Regions from separate parts of the Alcanivorax sp. HI0044 genome, predicted to be linked through region 2. Evidence: predicted binding sites of a transcription regulator. Region 2 holds the regulator's gene; the other holds the start of a gene.
The links. Region 2 encodes FNR, which switches genes on or off when oxygen is low (the NO sensors DNR and NnrR bind a similar motif). Its sites were predicted from a motif close to TTGATNTANATCAA; they were not measured.
Positions count from the first base shown of each region.

Region 1: ccoM (cytochrome c oxidase subunit CcoM) is a predicted target of FNR. The motif match lies at 2,116-2,129, and genes of this name have one in related genera.

Region 1 is NZ_LWEZ01000225.1:31,792-42,052, forward strand. Features, by position in the region: gene A3730_RS02865 (FUSC family protein) at 1-359, shown strand, start outside; gene A3730_RS02870 (aldehyde dehydrogenase family protein) at 481-2,082, shown strand; gene ccoM (cytochrome c oxidase subunit CcoM) at 2,185-2,313, shown strand; gene A3730_RS02875 (hypothetical protein) at 2,367-2,678, opposite strand; gene A3730_RS02880 (Dyp-type peroxidase) at 2,703-3,569, opposite strand; gene plsB (glycerol-3-phosphate 1-O-acyltransferase PlsB) at 3,763-6,264, shown strand; gene A3730_RS02890 (class I SAM-dependent methyltransferase) at 6,405-7,148, opposite strand; gene A3730_RS02895 (undecaprenyl-diphosphate phosphatase) at 7,145-7,942, opposite strand; gene A3730_RS02900 (thioesterase family protein) at 8,052-8,486, opposite strand; gene tsaB (tRNA (adenosine(37)-N6)-threonylcarbamoyltransferase complex dimerization subunit type 1 TsaB) at 8,483-9,157, opposite strand; gene A3730_RS02910 (ATP-dependent DNA helicase) at 9,154-10,261, opposite strand, start outside.
Region 2 is NZ_LWEZ01001184.1:8,404-18,664, reverse strand. Features, by position in the region: gene corA (magnesium/cobalt transporter CorA) at 1-226, shown strand, start outside; gene A3730_RS15785 (MBL fold metallo-hydrolase) at 265-1,101, opposite strand; gene A3730_RS15780 (hypothetical protein) at 1,175-1,657, opposite strand; gene yaaA (peroxide stress protein YaaA) at 1,732-2,517, shown strand; gene A3730_RS15770 (hypothetical protein) at 2,552-2,857, opposite strand; gene A3730_RS15765 (universal stress protein) at 2,879-3,811, opposite strand; gene fnr (fumarate/nitrate reduction transcriptional regulator Fnr) at 3,808-4,563, opposite strand; gene hemN (oxygen-independent coproporphyrinogen III oxidase) at 4,599-5,972, opposite strand; gene A3730_RS15750 (sulfite exporter TauE/SafE family protein) at 6,046-6,828, opposite strand; gene ccoS (cbb3-type cytochrome oxidase assembly protein CcoS) at 6,818-7,069, opposite strand; gene A3730_RS15740 (heavy metal translocating P-type ATPase) at 7,048-9,414, opposite strand; gene A3730_RS15735 (FixH family protein) at 9,411-9,929, opposite strand; gene ccoG (cytochrome c oxidase accessory protein CcoG) at 9,898-10,261, opposite strand, start outside.

The DNA of each region.
Region 1 (10,261 bases), on a different contig from region 2:
GTCACTTTACCGATCTGGGGCTGACCGGCCTCAACCTGGGCCAGGTTTCCCTATGGGTACAAGGACGTATCAATACCCAGTCGTCCCCCGCACTGCAAGACAGCGCAGCACGGTGGCAGCAGTCCCTGGCGGATGCCTACCAGGCCTGCGCCCGAGGGCATTGCGATGACCGTTTTCGCGCCGACTCCGAACGCCTGAAAACCGCCATGGCCGAGGCCGGCAACATGGAGCAGCGGAACCAGGAACTGATTGCCGGGGCCGTGGAACGCATCGCCCTGACCTTCGAGCGGATGGCCGCGCGCCTCGCCGGGACCGCAGAGCTGGATGCCCCAGCTGCGAACACGTCAGGTAGCCGCTAGCCGGAGCGCCCTAAATTCCTGTCGACAGGCCCTAGCCAGCGTGTTTACTCTATGTTTCCCTAACGCCCCGAATAGCCTGCGGGCCGCCCACTGCGGCCTGCCGTGATGGAGTCCCCTTCACATGACTGCACAAGAAAAGCTGACCGCCAAGGTGGTGGTCGATACCAACCCCGCCACTGGCACCGCCGTCGCCGAACTGAGCGAAACCAACCTGGACGCCTTGCCTCAAATGCTGGCCAAGGCCCGCGAGGCACAAGCCATCTGGGCGGCCAAATCCTTCAAGGAACGGGCTCGCCATATTCAGATGATGCGCAGCTACATCGTCGATCGTGCGGATGATCTGGCGCGCACCGTCAGCGAAAGCAACGGCAAAACCCTCACCGATGCCCTGGCCACCGAAGTGTTGCCCTGTGCCCTGGCCTGCAAGTGGTATGCAAAAAACGCCGAGCATTACCTGAAAGAGCGTAACCGCCCTGCTGGCAGCATCCTGTTCTTCAACAAGCGCACCCACATGCTGCGCGTGCCACTGGGCGTGGTGGGCATCATCAGCCCCTGGAACTACCCCTTGTCGATTCCCTTCGGCGAAATCGTCATGGCCCTGATGGCCGGCAATGGCGTGATGCTGAAAGTGGCCGCCGCCACTCCGGCGGTAGGCCGCGCCATCGAACAAATCGTCGCGGCCGGCGAACTTCCCCAAGGCCTGTTCCAACACATCGTCGGCTCTGGTTCCAAAGTGGCCACCGGTTTTTTCGATAACGGCATCGACAAGCTGTTCTTCACCGGCTCGGTACCTGCGGGCAAAACGTTGATGGCCCAGGCCGCGCAAACGCTGACACCGGTTTCCCTGGAGCTGGGCGGCAATGACCCCATGCTGGTGCTGGAAGACGCGGATCTGGAGCGTGCCACCAACGGCGCCGCCTGGGCCGGCTACCAGAATGCTGGGCAAAGCTGTGGCGGCGTGGAACGCGTCTATGTGGTGGATGCGGTGTACGACCAATTCGTGGACTTGCTGGCCAAGAAGACTCGCCAACTGCGCCACGGCATCGGCTGCAACAGTTTTGATGTGGATATCGGCAGCCTGACCACGGCCGGTCAGCTGCGCACCGTGCAGCAACACGTGGAAGATGCGTTGGCCAAAGGCGCCCGCATCGAAGCCCAGTCACGCCCGGTGGGCAATGTGGAAAACGGCTTCTTCTTCCCCGCCACCCTGCTCACCCAGGTCACCGACGACATGCTTACCATGTGCGATGAAACCTTTGGCCCGTTGATCGCAGTACAACGTGTGGCCAATGAAGAAGAGGCCATTCGCAAAGCCAACGATTCGCATCTGGCGCTGACCTCCTCGGTGTGGACCAAAGACAACAAACGCGGCCGAGCCATTGCCGCCCGGTTGCAATCCGGGGTTACCACCGTAAACGATCATCTTTACAGCCACGGCCTGTCCGAAACCCCCTGGGGTGGCGGGAAGGAATCCGGCATTGGCCGCACCCATGGCCCGGAAGGGCTGGAAGAAATGACGCAGGCGAAAGTGGTGAACTGGGATATTCTGCCGTCCAAACGCAATATTTTCTGGTACCCGTTTGATCAAGCCACCTACAACGGCATCAAGAACGCCCTGCTGTTCGTTTTCCCGTCCAGCGTTGGCCAGTGGCTCGGCGCCTCATTGAAGCTCACGCCCTTCCTGGTGAAGAAAATGTTCACCGGCTGGAAAACCGGCGACTAGGTCTGTGTCGCTACCGGCTTCCGGTGGCAAATGTTGACCTGCATCATCACTATCCTCCCGGAACCTGTCATGCTACCGAGACAGGCTCCGGGAGGATTTTTTATGTATATGGACAGCGTGGTTCTGGCAGGAATCGCCGTGATTGCCGGCATTCTGGTCTTTGCGGGCAGTTTTGCCCTGTTTATCTGGCTGGATTCCGGCGACGACGACACACAGAACGGGAAAGACTGACGCCAGGCACCCTGCTCGTCATACGCTTTCGCTTTGTAGCGCTCGGCAGGGACTCAGCAGGGATAGTCTGGCGATTGCAGGCAGCGCTCGCGCAACTGCTCCGGTGTACTTGCCGAGGGTTCCTGTCGACGATTGCCACCCTGGCAGATGACTTCCAGCTCCCCTTTTTCCGGGGCCGCCCGCTCGATGGTATACCCCACCCCACCACAGGCCCGCTGCGCCGCATTAAGGCATTCGCTCCACTGCGGGCAAAACACACCAAACTGCCCCGGATAGGACTGCACCACCTGGGTGCCACCGGTTTCACACCCTGCCAGCAGCGCCAACAAACAGGCCAGCGAAGGACCAGAAACACAGCTCTTCATGGTACGCCCCCAATATACGCTGAATCAGAGCGCATCCAGCCAATCCTGGGACGGGGCATACCACCAGGAGCCCATCACCGGCCGGGTAAATTCCAGCAACCGATCTTTCACTGAGTCATCCGCAATGCCATACATGCGTCGCAGCAGAAAATCATAACGGTCCAGCTCGCAACAAAACGCCAGGAAATACAGGCCATGCTGGCCGCTGTCACCGTAAGGGACCGACCGCCGCCACATTTTCTGCGCTACACCATCCCGGTCGACATCGACGCGTCCTACGTGGGCATCTGCGGGCATGCGCTCATCATCGAACTCCACGGCGTCTTCCTTGGTCCGGCCAAACACATTTTCCTGCTCACTGACCGGTAACCGGTTGAACTTGCCCAGGTCATGAATCCATTTCTGGGTCAGCACCCAACTACCGCCCGCGCCGGGGTGCGGCTCAGCGATAAAAGTCGCCTGTTCCGCCTTTTCCCCGGTGGGGTTGCCGATGCCATCCACAAAACCGGTCAAATCGCGCATGTCGTGGTACACAAAGGCGGTTAGCTCAAGCTGGGTCGCGAGCAGGTCACCCACCGCCTGGCGTACCAGCATGCTGGTATCGAACAGGTCTCCCGCCTCCCGGGCCTGCACCCACACCCACAAATCCCCCTGGGTGGCCGGAATGTGCCCCTCCAAAGAAAAAGGCGGAAAACTGAAGCGCGAATCAAAGCAGGCCCAGAGATCTGGCCCGAAACCCAGTAAAACCGGCGTCTTTTCACTCTTCAGCGCAACCAGATCACGCAGGGCCTGGCGCAATGACTCGGTCTTGTGGCCACTGCCAAGACTGAACTCGAAAAACCCATGATGGGCATAACTGCGGTCAAAAATACCGGATTGCGGTGTCGACACCGGAGGCTCCTTCACTCTGTCCATGGCGGGGAATAATTCCCACAATTATAGCAGGTCGAATCAGCGCCGGCCCCTGCCATACGCTCGTTGTCGTCCAGTCGCAGCAATTTTGAAACAAATTGAAATATCCGCTGGTGTTCCAGGCTCAGGGCTTTCGATACACTTGGCTCACATTCGTTAACTGTATCCGACTATGACACCTTGGCTTGGCCTGGATCGACTAGGCTTCTTCCTCATACGCGTATTTTTACGCCTGTGCACCCGCGCCAATGCGCTCCCTTCGGATCCCAAGGAACTGCAGCTTGCTGCCAATACTCCGGTGGTCTATGTACTCAGCGACCGCTCTGCTGCCGACGCAGCCGTGGCGGACCAGACCGCCCGGCAGCTGGGGCTCTCTTCTGCCCTGCGCGGCCTGACACTGGGAAAAACCCACCTCAACCACAGTTATTTTCAGCTTTACCGCCGCCAACTGGGTAACCGCCGTCAGCGCCGGGCGGTGTCCCCTCCCCGGCTGGAAAAACTGGTTGCAGCCCTGCGTGCCAACCCGGAAGCCGATGTACAGCTTGTGCCCGTCTCCGTGTTCTGGGGGCGCCGCCCGGAAAAAGAAAACTCCATGTGGCGCATCCTGTTTTCGGATAACTGGTCTCCGGCCGGGTTTATCAAGAAATTCTTCATCATCATCACCCAGGGCCGCCAACTATACGTGCAGTTCAGCCGCCCCATGTCCCTGCGCACCCTGGTTGACCAGTGCCAGAAAGACGACCAGGCCGTGCGCAAGGCATCGCGCATCCTGCGGGTGCACTTTCGCCGTCAGCAGGAAGCGGCCATCGGCCCCGACCTGTCACACCGGCGCACCCTGACCAATACCGTGGTCGATTCCATACCGGTGCGAGAAGTGATTCGCGCTGAAGCGAAGCGTCAGGACGTCAGTGAAGAAAAGCTGGAAGCCAAGGCTCGCGGTTACGCCATGGAAATTGCGGCCGACTACTCCCACACCGTAATCCGAACCCTGGAGCTGTTTCTGAACTGGGTGTGGAACCGGCTGTATGGCGGCATTCGCCTCTACAACATGGACAACCTGACCAAGGTGGCCGGCGATCACGAAATTATCTACGTGCCCTGCCATCGCAGCCACATTGACTACCTGCTGCTGTCCTTCGTGATGTTTCGCAACGGCCTGGTACCACCGCATATTGCCGCCGGCATCAACCTGAACCTGCCCATTGTGGGCACTATTCTGCGTCGCGGCGGCGCCTTCTTCATGCGCCGCAGCTTCCGTGACAACCCCCTGTACGCCGCCGTATTCAGCGAATACCTGCACACCATTACAGCACGTGGCTTTTCCATCGAATATTTTGTGGAAGGCGGGCGTAGCCGCAGCGGCCGTATGCTCAAACCCCGTACCGGCATGCTCGCCATGACCGTACGCAGCTTCCTGCGTGATTCACGCAAGCCAATCGCGTTTGTGCCCGTCTATGTGGGCTACGAAAAAGTGATTGAGGCCGGCTCATACATCGGTGAATTGCACGGCAAGAAAAAGCAGAAGGAATCCGTGGGCGGATTGATGAAATCACTCTCCGTGCTACGTAGCCACTTTGGCCAGGTGCACCTGAACTTCGGTGAACCGATCAAGCTGGTGGACTATCTGGACGGCCATAACCCGAAATGGCGCAATGAAACCGTGGCCCCCGGTGACAATCCACCCTGGTTCAAACATGCGGTGGAAGAACTGGGACAAGAGGTGGTCGAATCCATCAATGCTGCCGCTGTGGCGAACCCGGTCAATCTGCTCAGCCTGGCGTTGCTGGCCTCTCCCAAGCACACCATGGATATTGCCCAGCTTCGTCAGCAACTGGACCTGTATATTTCCCTGCTCAAACAAGCGCCTTACAGTGACAACGCGGCACTAGCCAACGATGACGCCAGTGCCATTATTGAGTACGGCCTGGAGCACGACTTCCTGGAACGTATTGAACACAAGCTGGGCGACGTGGTTACCACCGATGAAAAAACCGCCCTGCAAATGGCGTACGTGCGCAACAACAGTCTGCACCTGTTCATTCTGCCGGGCCTGATCTGCTCGCTGGTAATGAATGCACGATCCATCAGCATGGATGTACTGCAAAGCATGGTGCGTCTGCTCTATCCTTTCCTGCGTAACGAGTACTTCCTGCACTGGCAGGATGACGAGGAACTGGCAGCTGCCGTCAATAATATCGTCACCGTCCTGCAGCAGGAACAACTGATCGGCCGTGAAAATGACTGCCTGCACGGTGCCGCGATTCATACCCACGAATCCGACATGCTGGACCATCTTGGCCAGACCGTAATGCCCTCTTTGGAGCGTTACTACCTGACCATCCGGCTGCTGGTGCAATATGGGTCCGGCATGCTTACCGCCGAACAGCTAGGGGAACTGGCCCACCAGACAGCCCAGCGCCTTTCTTTGCTGTACGAATTCAACTCTCCGGAATTCTTCGACAAGGTAGTGCTGAAGAACTTTATCGCCCAGCTCTACACCACCGGCCTGGTCACCCCCGGCGGCAGCGGCGCACTGGAATTCAGTGAGAAACTGGAAGCACTGGATGACGAGGCTAACCGTATTCTCAGCCCCGATATCAGTGACGCCATTCGGCGTGTCACCCGGGTAAGCAATTTAGGCAACCTGCTTACCGCCTCTTCTGACGGCTCCTGATCATGCCGGCCACCGCCAACGGTGGCCAGTATAAACGCCGGCACCGCCGCCCCTCTCTTATCAAGATACCCGGGAATAAAGCCAGGGTATTAGCGAACCGGTCGTGGGGACGTGATTACTGAGAGGAGTAGTGAGCTGGCTCAGGTGCACGTATAGATATCGAAGCGCACCGCCTTGCCTTTCTGGCTGAACGACGGCTCGATGTCAGCCAGATAGCTCGCCTTTACCGGGCGTTTTACGACGACACGGGCGGGGGAAAGGGAGCGGGCCCAGTCCAGTAGCTGCTCCTCTTCAGCCTTGTCCGGATAGGGACAAAGCCGCTGCAACCACTGCAAGTCTTTCTTTACCGCAGCACTTTTTTCCCGAGCTGGAAACATGGGATCCAGATACACAGCGTGGAGAGCCCGCGGCTCAGTAGTTCTGCTGTCCTCGCACGCCAGCAACTGCATGTTGGCAACCAGGCCGGCTGGCGCTCTTTGCAGGCCATCCGCAAGCATGGCATGAAGAATCGGCGAACGTTCCGCCAGCAACACCTGAAACCCTGCCTGCGCCATCAGCGCGGCATCACGACCGAGACCAGCGGTGGCATCGAGCACCCGGATCCGCTCGTCTTTGGGCTTGCCCAGCGCCTTGATCAGGCGCTCGTGCCGCACCCGCTCAGTCGTTAGCCGGTAGCCCTGCTTTCCGTCACAGAAGCTAACCGCCAGCGGCGTTTCCTTACCCTGCGGACGCCACAGGCTCAGGCACGCATTATGCCAGCCCAGCACCAGTTCGAGCGAGCGAGCACAGGCCTGCGCTTCGTTTTCCACCGGCGCACCCGGCAAGCCTGACGGGCAACCGGGTAACAGACCGAGCACAGTGTCCAGAGAGCCACTCAGGGTCATGCCAGCCAGAACAACAGGGCCACGCCCAGAATCAGCCGATAGATGACAAACGGCAGCATGCCGATGCGCTCCAGCAGGCGAATGAAGAACACAATCGTCAGGTAAGCCGTCACCGCGCTAACCACGACACCCAGGGCCATCATCGCCCAGTCCACCGCGATTTGTTGTTCGATCAGATCTTTGGTTTTCAGCAGCCCCGCGCCCAGAATCACCGGTATGGACAGCAAAAAGGAAAAACGCGCCGCGTCTTCACGGCGATACCCCAATGCCAGCGCCGCGGTAATGGTGATGCCGCTACGCGAGGTGCCTGGGATCAACGCCAGCGCCTGGGCCAGGCCGATAAAAATGGCGCCGGCAATACCCAACCGGGCCAGCGAAAACGCCCGCTTGCCGAAGGCATCAGATGCCCATAACAGAGCCCCGAATACCAACGTAGTGATGGCAATCACCAGCGCCGAGCGCAATTCCTGCTCAATAAAATCATCACCAAGAAAACCGAACGCCACAGCCGGAATGGTGGCCAGCACCACCAGTAACCCCAGCTTCAGGTCATCATTCATTTGCCGCTGCTGCACCGCCACGCCAGCGCCGCCTACCATGGCCACCAGATCACGGCGGTAATACACCATCACCGCCAGCAAGGTGCCCAAATGCACCGCCACATCAAAAGCCAGCCCCTGATCGGGCCAGCCCAAAATCTGTGATGGAAGAATCAAGTGGGCGGAACTGGAGATAGGGAGGAACTCGGTGAGCCCCTGTATCAGGGCCAAAACCAGAGCCTGAAACCAATCCATGGAATATCCTTATTAAATGAAACGTCAGTGACGAGTCACTAGTTGCGAGGAGCGAACATCAAAACCGGTTTGGTTTTCGAAACTCGCTCCTCGTCACTCGTAACGTTTTCTATTCGTCAGCGGTAATCTGATAACCCTTCAGGAACTCCGGGGGCATACGCCGCGGCTTGCCGGAATCCAGTGCCACACACACCCAACGGGTACGACCGCGCAGCAGGGTCAGGCCATCGGATTCACGCACAATCTGATAACGGCGGGTAATACTGATGCGCTCATCATTGTGAACGATCCAGGTGCCGATTTTCAGGTTTTCACCCTCAAAGGCCGGGGCCAGATAATCCACTTCGGTGTGGCGCGCCACCATGCCCCGGTTGAGCTTCTGATACAGGTCCCAGCCCAATCCCAGTTCGGTGGTGTGATGCCAGGCGATCTGCTCCATAAAGCGCAGGTACTCGGTGTTGTTCACATGCCCCATCACATCAATGGCTTCGGCTGGTACGGTCACCGTCAGCTCATGCACATTGGGAAGGTCCCAGTTGATCATCGTACAGCTCCCTGAATCACTTGGTCTCGCAAATAGACTGGCTGTGCCAGCTCCGCACTGACACCCTCTCCGCGTTCGAATGCTGATAATGCCAGTTGCGCCACCGCTTTCGCATGGGGATGGGCGTCAACAACGCAGTGGCTTGCGCCATAGGCCGCCACCAGCGCGTCCTGGTAGACCAGCCCGGAACCGACAATCATCCAGTCCGCCGACGGCAAATCCGGCAAGGCATCGGGGTTAAACAGGCCATCGTTGAGAACCGCATTGGCCGCGCCGTCCTCACACTCATAGGCACCCAGGTACAGCTCGCCCATACGTGCGTCGAAACAGGCAATCACATGGGAGTGCGCCTGTATCGCCTGCGCACTGAGTGCGCAGGCCGCCAGGGTGGAAATCCCCACCACGGGCAGGTCCGCCGAAAACGCCAGCCCCTGAGTCACCGCGGCAGCCACACGCACGCCGGTGAACGCGCCCGGGCCATGGCCGAAGGCAATGCCATCAAGGTCCTTCAAGCGGACCCCGGCATCGGCCAGCAGCCCTTCAACCATTGGCAGCACCAGCTCGGTCTGTCGCCGTGGCGCGTGTTCAAAACATTCGACCACATTGCTATCGTCCAGCAACGCCACCGAGCAGGTTTCGCCTGCGGTTTCCAGTGCGAGTATCCGCGTCATGATTCCATCTTTTCCGCTTCCAGGCCCTGCCGGGCCAGATAATCAAAAAACCGTTGCACCACGTCCAGTTTACGGGTGCGGGTCATGTTGGGCAGGCTGTTGACGAACAACTTGCCATAACTGCGCGTTAACAGCCGCGGGTCCGCCACCACCAGTAAACCTGTGTCTTTCGGATCACGAATCAGCCGCCCGGCCCCCTGGCGCAAGGCCAGCACCGCCTGGGGAAGTTGATAATCGCGGAACGCATTACCGCCGTTGCGGTTAATGTGCTCGATACGCGCTGCCGCCACCGGGTCACCAGGAGAGCCAAAAGGCAATTTATCAATGATCACACAACTGAGCGCTTCACCGCGGACATCAATGCCCTCCCAGAAGCTGCTGGTACCCAGCAACACGGCATTGCCCTTCTCCCGGAATGCTTCCAGCAATTCACGCCGGCCAGACTCGCCCTGCACCAGCAAAGGGTAATCCAGCTTCTGGCGAAGGATAACGGCCGCTTCGCGTAACGCTCTGTGACTCGTAAACAGGAAAAAAGTGCGCCCTTTCGCCGCATTAATCACCGGCACCATGGCATTGGTAAGCTGTGCGGTGTACTCGCGGTCGTTCGGGGCCGGCAGGCCTTCCGGGGCATAAAACACCGCCTGGCGTTTGAAATCGAAGGGACTTTCCAGACGCAGCGTGCGGGCGGAGTCCAGCCCCAGGCGATGTTGAATATGTTCGAAGCGCCCGCCCACCGACAAAGTGGCTGAAGTAAGAATCCAGCTGCAGGGGTGACGTTCACGCTGGGCCCGCAACTGCGCGGCCACAGACAACGGCGTGCTGTGCAGCACCACTGAACGTTTGAACGTCTCAAACCAGTACACCCGGTTGGGCTGGCCGCCTTTCAGGTAGGCCGCCAGGCAATCCACCTGCTCACTGGCCCGCCGGGAACAGGCGTCCATGCCTCTGCTCGCCTTGGCCAACGGTCCGAGGAAGGCGTCCAGCTCCTGCAAGGCCTGCAGCAGAGCTTCCCCGGCTTCAACCACCGCCTTGTTTTCGGCCACTTCCGTCCAGGGCTCACGGCGCTCACCGTCACCCAGGCTCAAACGCAAGTCCATGCCCCCT
Region 2 (10,261 bases):
TGCAGCCCAGGGCTTCATCAATATCCAGCAGAATCAGATCATCAAGATCTTTTCCATCGCGGCGGTGGTGTTCCTGCCGCCCACCATGATTGCCAGCATTTACGGAATGAACTTCGAGGTCATGCCGGAGCTGGATTTCCGCTTTGGGTACCCCATGGCCATTGGGCTGATGGTGCTGTCCGGCATGGCGCCGTACTGGTATTTCAAACGAAAGGGCTGGTTATAGCGGGTGGCCTGATCTTTGGTGAAAGGCGGCGTCGGGCGTCAGGATTGCAACGCCCAGCCACTCGCCGTTTCAGATGCCTTGCCTTCTGCGGCCAGCTTGATCAGATGAGCACTTAACGAAAGCTGTGCCACTCCGTGCAAAAAGGCTGGCACATCGTCATATACCGCCGTCACCAGTGTTGCCAATGGTTGCGCCGTTGCCGTCAGGCAGTCGACTACCTTGTCTTCTCGTTTCTGCCGGTGGGCCAGGGTTTGTGAAAGGGTGTCTTCCGGTTGGCTGATGACATCGCCATGACCTGGAGCCATCAGGGTAATGCCCCGATTTTGCAGTTTTCTCAGCGAAGCAAAGTACGCCTGCATGGAGCCAGAAGGGGGGGCGATCACTACCGTGGAGCCCTGGATCAAGTGGTCGCCGGTGAATAGCAAACCCTGTTCGCTCAGGTAGCAAAGATGGTTTCCCACATGGCCCGGGGTCTCAATGGCTGTCAGGCTGACACCGCCACAATTCACCGTATCGCCTTCAGTTAACAGGCGGTCCGCATGCCAGCTTTCATCCTGCAGCCCATCATCTGGCACAGAAGGTCCCAGGCAGCGAGCACCGGTGGCGGCCACCAGGGCCAGTGCGCCGGGAGAGTGATCGCGGTGAGTGTGAGTCACGATGACCTGAGTAATCGGCTTATCCAGCGCGCGTGCGGCCTGCAATAATGCCTGCAGGTGCTCTTGATCCTCCGGGCCGGGGTCAATAACGGTAAGGCTGTCCCTGCCAAACAAATAACTGTTGGTGCCTGGCCCGGTCATCATGCCCGGGTTGCGCGCCAGTACCCGCCAGGCGTGGTCGCCGATGGGGGTGAGCTGGCCGGGAATCAGTGATGCCATAATGACTCCTGGGAGTTTGGAAGCCGCATTGTGACGATTCATGTCAGATCATGCCAGCCCGGTCTTGCGTGCCTTATTCCGCTTCCGGGTAGGCCAGTTTTTCCACCACCCTCAGTTGCCAGCGATCCACCCGCGTTTTTTCCTCCGGGTGACGGCTGACAACCGCAAATTGATATTCACTGCCGCGGGGCAGATACATCTGCAGGGTAATGGGCTGCTGATAAATGACCTGACAATCATCCGCTGACCGGCAATGCAGCGCCTGTGCCTGCAGGGAGAGTGCGGCTATATCCTGCTTGCCTTCATTGCGAACCGTGCCGCTAAGCCGCACGCCGGATTCCGAGTCACGAATTTCCGAAAGGGCCAGTTCCACTCCCTTGGGTGGCAAATATACCTGATCATCCTTGCCGCCTTTCCAGACACCGATGGCCAGCACGATCAATCCGGCCAGCACCAGACTGGCGATCAGCAAAAACGGACGCCGGCCCCACTGCCAGCTCCCCCATAACAGGGCAGAGACCGCGATAACCACAGTTAATACAAGCAATAGGCGCATTTATCCTCCACAGATGCAGACCTGACCTATCCTGATTCATATAATCCCAGCAGGCATATGTAAAGGAGAAGGGCATGTTGATTGTTGTCTCGCCGGCAAAAACGCTGGATTACGAGAGTGAATTACCGGCACTGAAAGCCACGCAACCCCGCTTGCTTGACGATAGCGAGGTGCTGATTGAGCGTGCACGCCAGCTTTCGCCGGCAGATATCAGCAGCCTGATGGGTGTCAGTGACAAAATCGCCCATCTGAATGCAGAGCGTTTTTCCTTGTGGGCTCGCCCCTTCAACAAGAAAAATGCCCGCCCGGCGGCGTTTGCTTTCAAAGGCGATGTGTATACCGGCCTGGACATCGAATCGTTCACAGACAACCAGCTCAACGATGCCCAGTCGCGATTCCGCATGCTCTCCGGCTTGTATGGGGTGCTGCGCCCACTGGACCTGATGCAGCCTTATCGGCTGGAAATGGGCACACGACTGGATAACGTTCGCGGCAAGGATTTGTATGCCTTCTGGGGCAGCACCATTACCGACTTGCTGAACAAGGACATGAAGGCGGCCAAAACCGATACCCTGGTGAATCTGGCGTCCAACGAGTACTTCAAATCGGTGAAGAAGAAGGACGTTGCCGGCACCATCATTGAGCCCGTTTTTCAGGACGAAAAAAACGGCAAGTACAAGGTTATCAGTTTTTATGCCAAGAAGGCGCGCGGCCTGATGGCGGCCTGGATTATCAGAAAAGGATTGAAGGATCCGGGCAAGCTGAAACAATTTGATGTGGCGGGCTACCGCTATTGTCAGGCGGAATCCACAACATTGAAGCCGGTGTTTCGCAGGGCGCCTGACAGGCTTGGGCGATGACGCAGGCAGCGCCGGCGTCATCGTTTTCATGTGCTCAGTGCTTCTTGTTGTCTTCGAATTCACTCTTGGCGGCGAGAAAACCGGTTTTCAGACCATCCCAGGCGATTTCAAGCCCGGCTTTGATGTCATCCCAGGCGTCATCGCCATGGGATTCCAGCCGCTCCAGTTTTTCCTCGAACTCGCTGCGCCGGCCTTTCATTTCGTTGAGCTTTTCCCGGGCCTCATCGCGCCATTCATCACGCAAATCGTTCAGCCGTGCCGACAGCCGATCCAGCTGGTAGTCCCAATCCTCAAGCTGCTGACGGGCGCGGGCGGTAAAATCCTTTTTATCTGACATCATGGAGCCTCTCTAGTGTGAGTGTCATTGGTCATCGTCATTGTTGATCCAGGGCGACTGGAAGTCCTCCGGTTTGATCACCAGTACGTCCGCGTTAACGCGAGTAATCACGGACTCTGCCGTGGAGCCGAGCAGCAGCCGCTCTGGCAGGTTGCGGTGCACGGTACCCAGCACCAGCAGGTCTACGTCTTCCCTGTCGCAATAGCTGGCCAAGCTGTGGGCAATGGGGCCATTCAGGGTGATCAGCTGGCTTTTATCCAGCCCCTGGGCGGCCCCGAACTTAAAGAAATTATCGCGATGGAAGGCGCGCACTTTTTCCATGCTGCCGGTGTAGTCCGGAATAGCTTCGCCCGCTACCATAATCAGGCCTTCATCCATTTCATCGAGCACGTGGCAGGCGGTGAGCTCAGCACCAAGCAGAGCGGCCTGCTGACGCGCAGCTTCCAGCACCCGCACAGAGAGCCGGTCATCGGAGGCTTCCCCGGTGCCCGGATCCAGCGCGGCAAGAATGCGAGGGGAGGCATTCCACTCCCTGCTATGCACGCAAAGCACCGGGCAGGGCGCCTTGCGAATTAATTGCCAGTCCCTTGGGGTAAAGAGGTGGCGGCGAAGGGCACTGTCGTCGCTGGTATGTACCACCACCAGTGACGGAGTCAGCGCCAGTATGGCCTTGCGCAACCCATCCATGCTGTCTTTTTCCCAAAGAACACGGATCTCGCCTGCATCTTCACCCAGCAGTGCGGCGACGCGTTTGTGCCAGGCTTTACTGATCTGTTGCTGGGCCGCCTGCTGGCGTTCGGCATCCAGGCCAACGGCACGCACCATAGCGGAAGAATACGCATTGACGATGACTTGGAGCGGCGCCCCGGCCGCAGCCGCGATGCGCTGCGCTTTGTTCAGGGCGGGCTGGGCGGCCTTCAGATTACGGTCAAGAATCGCGACGACAGGTTTTGTCACTCTGTGAGCTCCAAAGCGGGATCGTGGTTCTGGCCGCACAGGCGGGCACGATCAAGAATTTCAATATCGCGGCCGGTAACGCGAAGCCATTGCTGTTGCTGGAAACGGGTAAAAATACGGCTTACGGTTTCCACGGCCATGCCGAGGTAATTGGCGATGTCGTAGCGGGACATGGGCAGGCGAAAACAATGATCGCTCAGCCCGCGGCGCTGGTGCCTGGCAGACAGTGACAGCAACAGGGAGGCTACACGGTCATCCGCACTTTTCTTGCCAAGCAGCATGTGCAACTCCCGATCCGCCCGAATTTCATTGCTCATCAAACGGAAGAAATGATGTTGCAGAGAGGGAATCTGCTGGGACAGCGTTTCGAGTTGCGAGAAGGGAATCTCGCACACCGTGGCGGTCTCCAGGGCTTTGGCATTGGAAACATGGTGCGCGGTACTGATGCCATCCATGCCCAGTACCTCGCCGGGCAGGTAAAACCCGGTGACCTGTTCCTCTCCGTCATCGCTGACCACATAGGTTTTCAGGGCGCCAGAGCGCACGGCATATACAGAATCAAATCCGTCGGTGGCGCGAAACAGGTGCTCGCCGCGTTTCAGTGGGCGGCCTCGGTGGATAATACGGTCCAGCTGGTCCAGTTGTGCCGGGGCCACTGCCAGGGGCAGGCAAATGGGGCTGAGGCTGCAGTCGTTGCAGGAAACATGATGAGACACGGTCAGACTCCGGTTGATCGCTGCGTAAAGCGTCACTCTTAGAGTATAGAGTGAAAATAGTAGAATAAAGGTCAAATAATCCGGCTAAACCGGGTTTGCTGCTGTTTCCGGGTGTAGCGGTCAAAGGGCATCACCAGAGCCCGGCTAACCAGGCGACCGCTGTCGGTGATATGCAGCCGATCCTTTTCCATGGCCACTAATCCCTGCGCCTCAAATGCCACCCATTCAGACAGGGCATCCGCAAAATAATCCGGGAAATCAATCCCCCAGGTTTCGCTGAATACGGACATGTCCACGGACAGGTCGCACAGTAACTGAATAATCAGCGCCCGACGGATCTGGTCGTCGCGATTGAGAATGAAGCCTTTTTCAATCGGCAGACGGCGCTGCGACAAGTCGCGGCCCCAGCCATCCAGCGTCTTGTGGTTCTGGACATATAAATTGCCGAGCTGGCTGATCGCACTCACGCCGAGCCCCAAAAGGTCTGCGTCGCCATGCAGGGTGTAGCCCTGGAAATTGCGATGCAGCAGGCCGTTTTTCTGTGCCACGGACAGGCTGTCGTTTTCCAGCGCAAAATGGTCCATGCCGATATATCGGTAGCCTTGCTCCTGAAGCATTTTTCCGGCACGGGTCAGCATGCCGAGCTTCTCTTCCGGGCCGGGCAGGGCTTGCTCCTGGATCTGACGCTGAACCTTGAACCGTGAAGGCAGGTGGGCATAGTTGTACAAGGAGATACGATCTGGCCGAAGTGGCAGCAGCCGCTCCAGCGTGCGTGCCAGACTCGATTCAGACTGCCAGGGCAGGCCGTAAATCAGATCGGTATTGATAGAGCGAAAACCAAAGTCACGGCTCCATGCCATGGTATCGCGGATCAGCTCATAGGGCTGGACACGATTGACCGCTTTCTGCACACGCGGATCCAGATCCTGCACACCCAGGCTGACGCGATTAAAACCGAGCCCACGCAGCAATCCCAGCCGGGATTGATCCACGGTGCGCGGATCGATCTCTATGGCATAGTCACTGCGTTCGTCATCGCGCAAATTGAAGTGGCGAGCCAGGTCGTATACCAGCTCGGTGAGCTGTCCGTCATCGAGAAAGGTGGGGGTTCCGCCGCCCCAGTGCATCTGTGTCACCGGCCGTCGCTTGTCGACTCGCGTGGCCTTGCGTTTGATTTCGCGTTTCAACAGTTGCAGATACTCCGCCCCTCGCGCCTTGTTGGCAGTGACAATGCGATTGCAGGCACAGTAATAGCAGACGCTGTCACAGAAAGGGATGTGCATGTATAGCGACAAAGGCCGGCGAGCCACATTGCCTTCATCCAGTGCCAGCCAGAAGTCTTCTTCACTGATGTCGTCGTGAAAACTGGTGGCCGGCGGATACGATGTGTAGCGCGGGCCGGGGCCGCCGTACTGCCGAATGAGTGATGTATTCCAGCGAATCATGGACGCCTCCTGCGGCCGCACATCAGTGTGAGGCTGATTATCCTCCTGCCGGCGCGGCGCTATTTGATCCAGATCAAGGGTGGGCGTGATGCTGGTGCGTATTGTGCCTTTGTACATCATGTTCGGCGGCAGAATGAGAGGGCATGGCGTGTGCACCATGGCTATGCTGCATCATGCTCATGGCTTGCCAGAAGAACACCAGCGCGAGACACAAGGTGAGGACGCCGGCCAGAACGGGCCAGGCGCCGCGGCGAAAACGCTGTAGTTGCGACGCCAGCACCCCGGTGGTTGCGACTGGCACCACCGTAATGACACCAAAGCAGAGCATAACCAACGCCCCCGCCAGGGCCGAACCTGCAGTGGCCGCTAGTGCCAAGGCGGTATAGATCAGTCCGCAGGGCAGAAACCCCCACAGCGCCCCCAGCCCCAGGGCTTTTGCCGGGTGGTCAACGGGCATCAACTTGCGGGTAACCGGTTGCAGTCGCCGCCACAGACGCTGACCAATTCTCTCCACGCGCTGAAGCAGTCCACCGCGGCCGAGCAGGTACGTGCTGAGCAACAACATCAACAGGCCGGACAGTATCAGCCCAACCGCCATGGAGGGGCCGGGAAGTTGTGCCAGGAAGGTGCCGCCAAGCAGGCCCGCCAATGCACCCAGGGCGCAGTAGGTGCCGACGCGGCCCAGCCCGAATAACAGCTGCCACCCCCACAGGGCCACCCCCTGACGCCGGGCTTCCGGGATGGAAAAGGTCAGCGCGCTGCTGATGCCTCCGCACATGCCAATGCAATGGACGGAGCCGGCACTGGCGATCAGGGCGGCACTGGCAATCAGGGAGGCAAGGGCTTCAATGGTCATCGCGAGGGCTCGATGGTGAATCCTGGGTGCTATCTGTTTTATCTGAACTGTCAGCGTGGTGCGGTTCTTTTGGCGCCTGTGTTCTAGCCTGCTTGCGCTGCTCCCTGTCTTCGAACACAACTCGCCAGGCCGCGTTATCCAGATCATCAAATTGATCCTTGCGCAGCGCCCAGAAGAGGGCAGCAATGGCTCCAGCCAGGAACAACAAGGCTAGCGGTATCAGCAGGAAGACAATTTCCATCGAGTCACCCGGGTGGCGTTGAATGTGACCAGAAGCGAGCTGGCTGACATGCCCAGCGCTGCGGCCCAGGGCGGCAGCAAACCACTGACAGCAAACGGGACGGCAAGGATATTGTAAAGCAATGCCCAGGCCAGATTTTGCCGGATGGTGCGCTGACAAAGCCGGGAAAGGCGAGGTAGGGCAGGAACCGCGTTGAGCGTGTCATGAAGTAGGAACAGTCCAGCCGCCCGCTGGGCCAGACTGGTCGCATTTCCAGTCGCAACGGAGACCGAGGCGGCGACCATGGCCTGGGCATCATTGATGCCGTCACCGATCATCATTTGCGGCGCACTGCTTTCCAGTTGCTCGAGCCATGCGGCTTTATCAGCAGGCTTTTGCTGGTAGCGCCGCTCACGGATTTCCAGCTGATCGGCGACTGCGTTCACCGCCTGGGCATTGTCACCACTGGCCAGTCGCGAGGTGATACCAAGGCCTGTCAGGGCTTTCACCACGGCGCTTGCCTCTGTGCGAACTGGGTCCTGCAGCCATACGTAAAGCCGTACTTCATTATCGCAAAGCAGCTGCAGGCAGGTTGTGCCGGGGCGCGCCTGATCCGGCGCACCGGTGATACGCCATGTATTACCCAGCAGCATGCCAGTGACTCCCGTATGGTCGGCATGAAGCGCCGTGACACCGGGGTGGCGGGAATATTGCTGAAAGGGCTTTGCCAGCGGGTGCGGATTATTCCACTCCAGTGCGGCGGCAATCGCCAACAGATCCTGCTCCGGCGTCGTGCTGTTGGCTGCCTTTGTATCGACAATACGAAACTGGCCAGCGGTGAGCGTGCCGGTTTTATCAAACAGCACACCTTTCACCGCGGTGCAGCGCAGAAGCTGCCGGGGTGAGGCAACCAGGATGCCTTCGCGCAATGCGGTGCCCAGTGTCGATGACAGGGTCAGGGGGACAGCAAGAGCCAGCGCGCAAGGGCAGGTCACCACCAGTACTGCCAGGGTATGTTCAAACGCCAGGGCAGCGCCGGCGGGCCAGTGCCAGATAAAGGTCGTTGCGGCCAGCAACAGAATGCCGCCGGTAAACAGCGGCGCGATGCGCTGCCAGTCCCTGACCACTTCCACGCGTTCGTGCTGGGCGTGCTCCACCTGCTCAGCGATTTTTGCCACCAGGCTGGAGGATGCAGGCCCCGAGGCTTCCAGCACGATATTGCCTTCCACCAGTCGGCTGCCGGCATGGACCGGATCATTAATGCCATGGCTTACCGGCAAAGGCTCGCCATTCAGTGCCGATTCGTCGAAAGCACCGCGGCCTTCGATAAGGATCCCATCCACCGGAATAATGTCACCCTGTATTAGCTGCAGGCGATCTCCTTTGGCCACCTGGCGGGCGCTGATCCAGTGCGCTATCTGCTGCCCATCAAGGCGGCGTACGGCCTGGGGCAGGGTATCGCTGACTCGCCGGTAAGCTTGCTGGATCGTCATGCGCTGACGCTGCTCCAACCAGCGACTGGCCAGCAAGAAGAACACAAACATGGCAGCGGAATCGAAATAGACGTGCCTGCCTCCGGTGGCCATCATCACCAGGCTGCCGGCCCAGGCCAGCAGCAGTGCCAGTGCGATGGGCGCATCCATGGTCAGGCGTGCCTGCTTGAGGCCGCGCCAGGCTCCCTGGAAAAACGGCAAACCGGAGTAGAACACCACCGGCGTGGCCACGGCGAAACTGGCCAGCCGGAACACCCATTCGTAAAGCGCGTCTTTGCCGTCGAACACGCCGATATACAGGGCGGTGGAGTACATCATGGCCTGCATGGCGCCCAGCCCGGCCAGTGCCAACCGGCCCAGCAATTGCTTATGCGCACGTTGTTCGTCGGTCCGGGCGCGAGGGTCGCCGGGCAGAGTCACCGTGTAGCCCAGTGCCTGAATCCGTTGTACGGTCTGGCTGGCCTCAGCTTGGCCGCTGTAGTCCACGGTCAGTGTCATGCTGGCCAGGTTGACGCTGCTGCGCCGCACGCCGGGCTGTTGGCTCACCGTTTTTTCGATCAACCAGCTGCAGGCGGCACAGGTTAGCCCACCCAGCTGCAGTTTCAGGCGTTGGCCATCAGCAAGGCTGGTGAGGTGCGGGGCGATCAATTCCGGCACAGAAAAAAGCGCGCAATCCAGCGCTTGGCGCTGATCGTCAGGCTGTGGCGCGGCATCCTGGCGCATCTGGTAGTAGTCATCCAGGCCCAAGCCATAAATGGTTTCTATGGCGGCGGCGCATCCCGGGCAGCAGGCATCACGGGGGCCGTCAGGCGTTTGCGCGGGGAAGGCGCCGGCGGGAGCCGGGTTACTGCAATGCCAGCAGGCAGAAGTCATGGTGTGGCGGTTTTCCCCAGGATCAGGTTGTCGCCTTGCGCCATGACAGTCTGATGCAGGCGCCAGTGATCGCCGGAGGCGGTCACCGTGGCGGCACGGCGACCATCATGGGGCAGGGTGCCGTCGCTGCGGTACAGGGCGCCTTCAATATGTTCCAGGGCAAGGGTGACATCCCGTTCCGGGAGCGTCGGGTGGCGCAGGGAGACGTTCAGGGTGTCGGGCATGGGAATGCCCGCCTCGCTGCTAAGGCGCGCCTGAATGCCAGCGCCCACCTGGCCCAGTTCAAGGCGAATACCCAGGCGCGCCGCAAGACGCTCCTGCTCCACGGAGCGGTTGATGGCTCGCCCCTCCTTGTACCATTCGTCTACCACGGGCGTGTCGGCATTAACGATGGCGATATACAGCAGCGTTAGGCCGCCGACTACCGATGTGGCGGGCAGCAGGATTGCCAGCCATAAAAAAGGGTAGCGGTACCAGGGAAGCTCATCGCCCTGGGGCAATGAATCGGGATTCATGGCGTTTCTCCAGGTCAGGATCATCCAGTGCCGTTACCGTAAACCAGATCGGCGCGGATTCCATTTCCACCTCATAAGGGTCATAGCTCACTGTCACCGGCAAAGACAGTTTCTTGCCGCCGTCGAGGGTGAATTCAGTGCGGTTCTTCATGCGCAGGCCATCCGGACCTTTCATGGTGAGCACATACCGGTGGCTGTGCTGGCCCTTGTTCTGAATTTCCAGCCGATAGATGTTTTCCACTTCGCCACTGCTGGCGGTGCGGTAGAGCTGATTCCGGTCTCGAATCACATCGACCTGCAGTGGCACACGGCTGTACAAGGTGCCCATAAAC